Regions from separate parts of the Blautia sp. aa_0143 genome, predicted to be linked through region 3. Evidence: riboswitches for the same ligand, from Rfam matches in the RefSeq annotation. Region 3 holds a riboswitch; each other region holds the start of a gene.
What was found. Region 3 has a riboswitch for cobalamin ahead of EAI83_RS02685 (cysteine-rich small domain-containing protein). Riboswitches for the same ligand answer to the same signal wherever they lie in the genome.

Region 1 (3,132 bases), on a different contig from region 3:
CGGTTAGGCATGATATACTTATCGTCAAAAGTGCGGAAATATAAAAAAGGAAAAGGGAAACAACCAATGATCAAAATTGATGACTGGGTGATTGAAAAAGGAGAGAAGGCACAGGGGAAAATTAAGATCACAGGATACGGCATAGCAATGCCGGCAACTGTGATATGCGGAGTGAAAGACGGACCGACGATACTGATCACAGCGGGAATACACAGTGCGGAGTATGTAGGAATCCAGGCGGCAATGGAACTTGCAAAAGAATTTCAACCGGAAGAACTAAAGGGAAATGTGATCATCGTTCCACTGGTCAATGTCAGTGGCTTTGAGCATCGCACCATGAGTCTAGTCTATGAGGATGGCAAGAACCTGAACCGCGTTTTCCCCGGAGATCCTGAGGGAACAGCTGCAGATCGTATTGCCTATGCTATAGTGACAAAGCTTTTTTCCATAGCAGATTATTATATCGACCTGCATAGCGGAGATGGGTTCGAACAGCTTCATCCCTATGTTTATTATGTAGGGGTTGTAGATGAAAAGACAGCAGAGAAATCATTACATATGGCACGGCATATCGGCGTAAAATATGTGGTCCGTTCCACAACTGCCACAGGTGGCGCCTACAATTATGCTTCTTCTCTTGGAATTCCAAGTATTCTTATCGAAAGAGGCGGACACAGCTACTGGACCTGGGAGGAAGTAGAACAGGATAAAAGAGACGTCCGTCACCTTGTTTTTCATCTCCAGGGAAAGAAATGTCATGGTCTGAAGCATTACCGTCAGATGCTTCTGGAAAATGTAGTCTATGAATATGCGCCGTATACCGGATGCTGGTATCCGTCCAAGAAGCCTGGAGAATACTTTTTTAAGGGGGAAGAACTGGGTGAACTGAGAGATTACTATGGGAATTTACTTTACACCTCTATTGCAACTGAAAACGGAGTCGTACTTTATCAGACAGCCAGTCTGAACATTATTGAAGACGGACCAATGATCGCATATGCAGCGATCACGGAGACTCTGACCTGATAGTAAACAACCTTTTCAGAACGCTTCTGTCTGAAATCATATTGAAACAGTAAGAAAACCGGGTTTTACCATTTGCTATTCTATTTGTAAAAATAGTGAGGTAAAATCCGTGTTTTTTTAGCAGATTAGATAAATCCAATTGTCAAATCCCCCATGGGGGATATATACAATTCAAGCATCTTTAACAAAATTTATGAGTTTTCTAAAAATATAACATTTTTCCATAGACATAAACTATAGTTTTATCATATAATGTTTCAGTAATTTGACAGCATTTGCTGATTTTCACATCAGCCGTTGTAAGTTCTGAGAGGATTAATAGGGAAACCGGTGTAAATCCGGTACGATCCCGTCACTGTAAGGGGAAATCCTCAGACAAAGTACCACTGGTCGAGTGCGTGAGAAATAGACCGGGAAGGTGTCTGAGGGTAAGGATCCTAAGTCAGGAGACCTGCTTGCAATTGTTTTAAAATGATTCTTACGGAAGATAGGAAGCATATTTATTTTGTGTGCCCGTATTTCGTCACGGGCTTTTTTCGTGCAAATTTTCTAAAATTCCATGCATATTCTGCATATTGAGAATCCAATAGTTTCTTTTATCTAACTAAATTAAAACGGCAATGTTAAAATCGCATCAAATGAGGAAAGGAGTAAAACGTGACAAAGAAACAAGTAGGAAAAAGATTTCTCCAGATCATCATTGTATTATTTGGAATCAGCTTTTTCACATTTGGACTGACCTACCTGTCACCTGGTGATCCTGCGGAGATCATGCTGACAGAGTGTGGTAATCTTCCTACACCAGAGCTTCTGGAACAGACAAGACATGAGCTTGGCCTTGATCAGCCCTTTCTCGTGCAGTATGGTTCCTGGCTGAAGGGTGTTGTTACAGGAGATATGGGACAGTCCTATTCTTTCAAAATGCCGGTAACAGATAAACTGGTATCCTGTTTCTGGCCGACGCTGAGGATGTCGTTGCTGGCACTTCTGATGATGGTCATTATTTCCATACCGCTTGGAATCCTGGCCGCTGTATATCAGAACAAATTCCCGGATTATTTTGTGAGAGGAATTACCTTTGTGGGAGTATCTGTTCCAAGCTTCTGGCTGGGCCTGATCCTTCTCAGCATCTTTGGTGTTCAGCTTCGCTGGATCAATGTTGCAGGAGGCAGTACGGATTTTAAATCCATGATCCTCCCGGCGCTGACTCTTGCACTTGCCATGTCTGCAAAATATACCAGACAGGTAAGAAGTGCAGTGCTGGAGGAACTTCATCAGGATTATGTCACAGGTGCAAGAATGCGTGGAATCAAGGAAAGCGTCATTCTCTGGAAACACGTCCTTCCTAATGTTATGCTTCCGCTGGTAACGCTGTTGGGACTTTCCCTTGGAAGTCTTCTGGGAGGTACTGCAGTTGTAGAGATCATTTACAACTGGCCTGGAATGGGAAATATGGCAGTAAAGGCGATTTCCTGTCGTGACTATCCTCTTGTACAGGGCTATGTACTTTGGATCGCGATCCTGTACATGTGCATCAACCTGCTTGTGGATCTGTCCTATACTTATCTCGATCCAAGACTTAAGGAGGATAGATAATTGAAAAAGGTATTACGAACATTCAAAGAAAATAAACAGTTCACTCTTTTCTTCATTCTGGGTCTCGTGGTGATCGGAATTGCGATCTTTGCGCCGCAGCTCTCACCATATGATCCACTGAATGCAGTTATGACCGAATCACTGCAGGAGCCAAGCTCCGCTCATCCGTTCGGAACGGATAAGCTTGGACGAGATCTTCTTTCCCGTGTTATCTTCGGAACAAGAACCTCTCTGATCATGACCTTATGTCTGGTTGCAGTGATCTTTGTCATCGGTACATTTTTAGGAGTTATTGCCGGATATTTCGGCGGCGTTGTGGATGCAGTGATCATGCGTATCGCAGATATGATGATCTCCTTCCCTGGGCTTGTACTGGCCATTGCCATTGCCGGTATGCTTGGACCAAACTTGGTCAATGCCGTTATTTCCATTGCGGCTGTAAGCTGGACAAAATATGCCCGTCTTGCACGAAGTATGGTCTTGAAAGTCAAGAAGAGTCTTTACATAGAG
Region 2 (3,132 bases), on a different contig from region 3:
AAGTGAAGGTACAGTTTATCATGTTCTTTTATTTTTACAGACACCGGATAATGTCATTGATCTGACAATGCTATATTTGCGGCTGATCTTTGCAGGAATCCCGATCATAGCTGCTTATAATATATTTGCAGCGATCCTTCGGGCACTTGGAAACAGCAGATCTCCGTTGATCGCAATGACAGTGGCAGCAGTGATCAATGTGGGACTGGATTTGTTATTTGTGGCGGTTTTTGGCTGGGGTATAGCCGGAGCAGCAGTGGCGACCGTTATCGCGCAGGGATTTTCTGCCTTGTACTGTTTGATCGTATTACGTAAAATCCCGGATATCCGCCTGGAAAAGAAGGACTTTTACAGGCAGCCCTCTATGAGCCTGCGGCTTTTGGAACTGGCGGTTCCTCTTGCGATACAGAATGTGATCATCTCCGTGGGAGGACTTGTGGTACAGTATGTGATCAATGGATTTGGTTTTCTGTTTGTGGCGGGATTTACGGCATCGAACAAGCTGTATGGGGTTTTGGAGATGGCTGCCGTTTCATATGGATATGCTATTACAACCTATGTGGGCCAGAATCTTGGTGCAAAAAAATACCAGAGGATTCGAAAAGGCGTGCGCAGCGGCACTTATATGGCAGTGCTCACTTCGGCTTTCATTTCCGGCATGATGGTACTGTTTGGACGTAATGTACTGTCCCTGTTTGTATCCGGTGAACCGGATCAGACCCGACAGGTATTGGATATAGCATATAAGTATTTGTTTATCATGGCTGTCTTTTTGTGGGTGCTGTATCTGCTGTATGTGTATCGTTCCGCTATCCAGGGCCTGGGTAATACTTTGATTCCGCTTGCCAGCGGCATTGCAGAATTTATAATGCGTGTCAGTGTTGCGCTGCTGCTGCCAAAACTGATCGGTGAAGATGGAATATACTATGCAGAGATCTGTGCATGGAGCAGTGCAGCTGTTTTATTATTCGTAAGTTATATGATCATTATACGGAAATATAAAGAAGTCACCGTTCATACATAATGTTATTTACTTAAGAGATTTATAATAATACAGGCAGAAAATATCCGGGTTTCACTATGAAATGTTCAGATATTTTATATTTGACAAAAAACTATTTATATAAAAAGAAAAGTATGATATTATAATATTTATTCATTGCAACTATGAAAATTGAATAGTCAGAAGGGTGTACAAAGTACTTAATAAGGAATCTGGTGAAATGCCAGAACAGCCACCGCTACTGTGACAGGGACGAAAACCAAAATATCACTGGAGAGATCCGGGAAGATGGTAAGTAGGAAGAACTGGAGTCAGGAGACTTGCCTTTTTGACAGAAGAATTCTGATTCGGATGGGATACAGAAGGAATAAGCTCTGCTTGAGGTAGAGGTTTGTTTTTTGTGCTGATATGATGCTGGATCATATCAGCTTTTTTTATTTTAACCGAATAAACAGATGAAAAATGAGGAGAGATGAAGATGGGAAAAGTAATTGCAAAGCGTTTTATATTTATGATTCCGGTAGTGCTGGCGGTTACATTTATTATTTTTATGCTGAGTTTTATATCGGCAGGTGATGCTGCCAGAGTGCTGGCGGAGAAAAAATATGAGCATCCGTCACCGGAGCAGGTAGAAGAAGTACGGCATGAGGAAGGACTGGATCAGCCGGTGCTGGTACAATACGGGAAATGGCTGGATCAGGCACTTCATGGCGATTTTGGAAAATCATATTCTACCAGAAAACCGGCTTTTGAGGAATTAAAAAGATATTTTCCACAGACATTTAAACTGGCAGTTACTTCGTTTTTATTGTTGATGATCGTATCAGTCCCTCTTGGAATTTTGTCGGCAATTTATGAAAACAGAGTTCTGGATAAAGTCATTCGCATTTTGTCGTCCCTCAGTGTATCTATGCCGTCTTTCTGGATCGGTCTGATGCTGCTCTATATATTTGGAGTAAAGCTAAAAGTGATTTCCGTGATCGGAGGAGATGCCGGAGGCATCCCGATTCTTGCGGCATTTGCCATGGATATCAGTTTCTTTGGAATTATGACGAGATTGATCCGTACCAATATGATACAGGTGCTGAAGCAGGATTACATACGTGCCAGCAGAGCTAAGGGATTGTCATCTGTAAATGTAATTTTGCGTCATGGTCTGAAAAATATCCTGATTCCTGTGCTTACACGTCTGGTATCAATTGTGATCGGTTTTTTCTGTGGCTCAGCTGTGATAGAAAGTATTTTTTCAATTCAGGGAATCGGAAATCTGGCATTGAAATCCGTGATCTCAAAAGACACTCCGGTGCTGCAATGTTTTATCTTTATTCTGGCTGTTGGCATTGTAGTATTAAATTTTCTTGTGGATATCGCCTATTCTGCGATTGACCGGCGAATCCAGTTAAAGTAAAGGAGAGATCATAGAATGGGAAGCAGAAGAAAGCAGAAAACAGAAAAAAGCATGATCCAGAATCTGTACTGGAAACAGGTATTCCGGTCACCGAAAACAAAAATAGGATTGATGGTGGTCATAATTTTTGCATTGGCAGCTATTTTTGCACCTGTACTGGCGCCGCATGATCCACTGCTTGTGGATGTTTCGATAAAATTAAAGAATCCGTCGGCGGCATATCCTTTAGGTACTGATCAGCTGGGACGATGTATTTTATCAAGACTTCTCTGGGGCAGCCGGTATTCACTGAGCTATAGCTTTACGGTGCTTCTGATCACCGTATGTGTCGGGGTGCCGATCGGACTGTTTGCCGGATATGTAGGTGGAAAAATCGATTCCATAATTATGAGGATCATTGATGTATTTATGGCTATGCCGGTCTTTATTGTGGCACTTGCCATTGCAGGAACCGTAGGAGCCAGCGGCGCTCATCTGATCCTGTCCTTATCGGTCGTATCCTGGGCAGAATATGCAAGGCTTGCCCGAGCATTGACACTTCAGGAAAAAAATAAAAATTATATGACCGCACTAAAAGCCGGCGGCTGCGGCCACGCAAGGATCATATTTAGGCATGTATTGAGAAATATCCTGCCATCTGTAATCGCACTGGCAACAATGGAAATCGGTTCGATCATTCTGTCAATTGCCGGTTTTTCCTTTATCGGCCTTGGTGTGCAGG
Region 3 (3,132 bases):
TTGAAAAATATTCCAATACGATCCAGCAGGTGGCAAACCTGGAGGCACAGTACACACAGGAGAAGGCAGAGCTGGAGGGAATGAAGCAGGAATATGAGGCAGAGTCCCAGAACCTGCAGGCACAGCTGGATGAGAAGCGTGCCACATCCGCAGATTATGATAATGAGATCGCCTACGCACAGCAGCAGGCTACAGATTATGCCAACCTTCTTGCAGAGCAGACTGCAGAGCTTCAGAGATTAGAGGCTGAGCGTATTGCAGCAGAGGAAGAGGCAAGACGTCAGGCCGAGGCTGAAGCAGCAGCGAGAGCACAGGCTGAGGCAGAAGAGGAAGCAAGACGCCAGGCAGAGCAGGAAGCACAGCAGGATGAGGCGGACGAGAGCGAAGACGGACAGTACGATGAGGACGGCGACGTGATCGAGAATGCAGATGAGGATACTGCAGAAGATGACACCGAGGATGTGGATGAAGATGCAGACAATGGTGAGAATGATGATGCGTCCGAGGATACTGAGAATACAGAGGATAATGCAGACGCAGATTACGATAACAGCACAGACGCATCTGAAGAAAGTGCAGAGGACACATCTAATGCAGAGGATACATCTTCAGACAGTGACAGTTCTTCTTACAGCAGTGGTTCCGGATCTTCTGTTGTGAATTATGCTACACAGTTTGTGGGAAATCCTTACGTATGGGGCGGAACAAGCCTTACCAATGGTGCAGACTGCTCCGGATTTGTACAGAGTGTCTATGCGAACTTCGGAGTCAGCCTTCCGAGAACCTCCTATGAGCAGCAGAATGCAGGTACAGAAGTATCCTACGCAGATGCACAGCCGGGAGATCTGATCTGCTATGGCGGACACGTGGCTATTTACATGGGTAATGGCCAGATCGTTCATGCATCGAACTCTCAGGATGGGATCAAGATCAGCAATGATGCTACATACAGAACAATTGTATCTGTAAGACGTCTTGTATAATAAGAACGTACAATAGAAAATAAAAATACAGCAGCCCGACAGCAGTTTGTCGGGCTGTTTTTGACGTCGGAAAAAATATTGAAAACCCATGGAACGGAGTGAACAGCAATAAAATATGCTCAAAAATGTATAAATATTGAAAACAGTATTGACATATAATTAACAGGATGTTATTATAATGTCAGTATAATTCCATATTGAACATAGCAAGTGCTGAGGATAGCTGACAGTTATATATTGATTATCAGAAGTCCACAGAAAAGGGAATCAGGTGTGAAACCTGAGCGATCCGGTCACTGTAACGGAGGAGCGAATCTCATAGTCCATTGTACGTATGTATGAGAAGGAGAGAGGAGCCATGATCCCGGAGCCAGGAAACCTGCTTGTTATGGCGAGGTTAAACTTCCGTGTAAAGTGTAACAACCATTTCAGGGACTCCGCACCCCTGGGACGTTGTCTACTTTTTTACGAGAGTAGGCATTTTTTTATGGAATGCGCCTGTTCATATGAATTATACATGATTAAATGGCAGGCGATACTACTCCGGATACATTCGTTCCCTCCGCGCACTCATGAACGGATTATATTTCTACCCCGGGGTGGCATCGCTACCTCTTTTTTATAGGAAAAAGTTATGTGTGGTTATGTCAGGAGAGGAGAAAAGAGCCATGGAGAAACCATACTGGGAAGGCAAAGAATACTCTTACTTCAGCCACAAAAATTGTGAGTATTTTCCGTGCCATAAAGGAGCAGATCCGGAGAACTTCAATTGTCTGTTCTGCTATTGTCCTTTATATGCACTGGGAGATAAATGTGGTGGTAATTTCCGCTTTACGGAAAGCGGGATTAAAGACTGCACCGAGTGCAAGCTTCCTCACAGAAGAGAAAATTTTGGATATGTTACAGGTAAATATAGCGAGCTTGCGGAAATTGTACGGAAGCAGCGGGAAAAATAAAAAACAGGCCAGTTCAGATACAGGAAAATGTATATTCCTGTGTTTGAACTGGCCTGTTTTGTTTGGAGTGGACAATATCTGTTATCTGTCGGAAAAGATACAGAAGATCATTCTCTGGTTTGGAGAAAAACCCTGAGTCTGGGAATCTGGTTGTTGAGGATCAGCTGTTCCGGAAACATGGCCTGATGAACAAACTCAGCAGCACAGGTAAAATCTCCGATATGCTCCGGGCCATGGCTGTCACTGGAAAGAAGCAGCGGCAGATCATATTTGCGGCAGCATCGAAGGATCTCGAAACAGTTTTCTCTTGTGTCGCCACGATAGCCATAAGGTGCAAGAGAAGCTTCGTTGATCTCAAAGATCGTGCCGGTTTCTCTGGCAGCCCTTGCAAGCGCATCATAATTAACCGGGTAATGAGTGTTATCACTATGTCCGAGGATCTTTACACAGGGGTTTTTCATTACATTGATAAAAGCTTCTGTGTTTTCGGCTCTGGTACCGCAGCGGTAATTCCAGGCATGCATGCTGGCAATGGCGTAATCAAGTTTACATAATAATTCCTGATCTAAATCTACCGTTCCGTTGCGGTCAAGGATATTCAGTTCAATTCCGTAGAGTAATTCTACACCGAAATGTTTTTTGGGAGAATAGGTAAGGCTGCGGAAATAGGAGGAAGTTCCGGCTGCCAGAGTGCCGGGACCGTGATCAGTGATCCCGAGAAGCCGGAGACCTTTCTCGGCAGCTGCGCGTGCCATGTTTGTGATGGTACATTCCGTGCCGTGACCACTGGCGATGGAGTGGGTATGCATATCAGAAAGATACATAAAAATACACCTCTTTTACTGTTTGAGAACATGTGACAGAGCGGAATACGAATGTCCGCTTTGCATAAATTTTTCTGAAAAACAAAGGAATTCCTATATAAATTCAAGTATGGCAGAGCAGAAAAACAAAGTCAATAGAGAAAAACATAAAAATACAAAAAACAAATAAAATCAACAGGGCACAACCGATAAAACCCACAAAAACAGCTAGAAACACATGTTGGATTTCGTTGACATCGCAGTAGGGGTAAGGTATAATAAAACTACATGAGCACATAGCCGGACAGGAGCGGTTCTGGAAGCGTAGAGGCAGACAGATCACCAGAAACAACCGGTTATGAGAAAGGAGAATCATGGAGAAATTTCATA

Region 1: it holds a riboswitch for cobalamin, as region 3 does, so the genes downstream of both, nikB (nickel ABC transporter permease) here and EAI83_RS02685 (cysteine-rich small domain-containing protein) in region 3, are expected to answer to the same signal.
Region 2: it holds a riboswitch for cobalamin, as region 3 does, so the genes downstream of both, EAI83_RS09210 (ABC transporter permease) here and EAI83_RS02685 (cysteine-rich small domain-containing protein) in region 3, are expected to answer to the same signal.

What each region holds. Positions count from the first base shown of each region.
Region 1 covers NZ_RCXU01000021.1:63,687-66,818, forward strand. Annotated here, with positions in the region: gene EAI83_RS11905 (M14 family metallopeptidase) at 67-1,026, shown strand; cobalamin riboswitch at 1,311-1,499, shown strand; gene nikB (nickel ABC transporter permease) at 1,684-2,622, shown strand; gene nikC (nickel transporter permease) at 2,623-3,132, shown strand, end outside.
Region 2 covers NZ_RCXU01000015.1:40,529-43,660, forward strand. Annotated here, with positions in the region: gene EAI83_RS09205 (MATE family efflux transporter) at 1-1,024, shown strand, start outside; cobalamin riboswitch at 1,172-1,345, shown strand; gene EAI83_RS09210 (ABC transporter permease) at 1,482-2,411, shown strand; gene nikC (nickel transporter permease) at 2,427-3,132, shown strand, end outside.
Region 3 covers NZ_RCXU01000004.1:23,679-26,810, reverse strand. Annotated here, with positions in the region: gene EAI83_RS02690 (C40 family peptidase) at 1-983, shown strand, start outside; cobalamin riboswitch at 1,215-1,384, shown strand; gene EAI83_RS02685 (cysteine-rich small domain-containing protein) at 1,652-1,939, shown strand; gene EAI83_RS02680 (phosphatase) at 2,047-2,763, opposite strand; gene EAI83_RS02675 (glycyl radical protein) at 3,117-3,132, shown strand, end outside.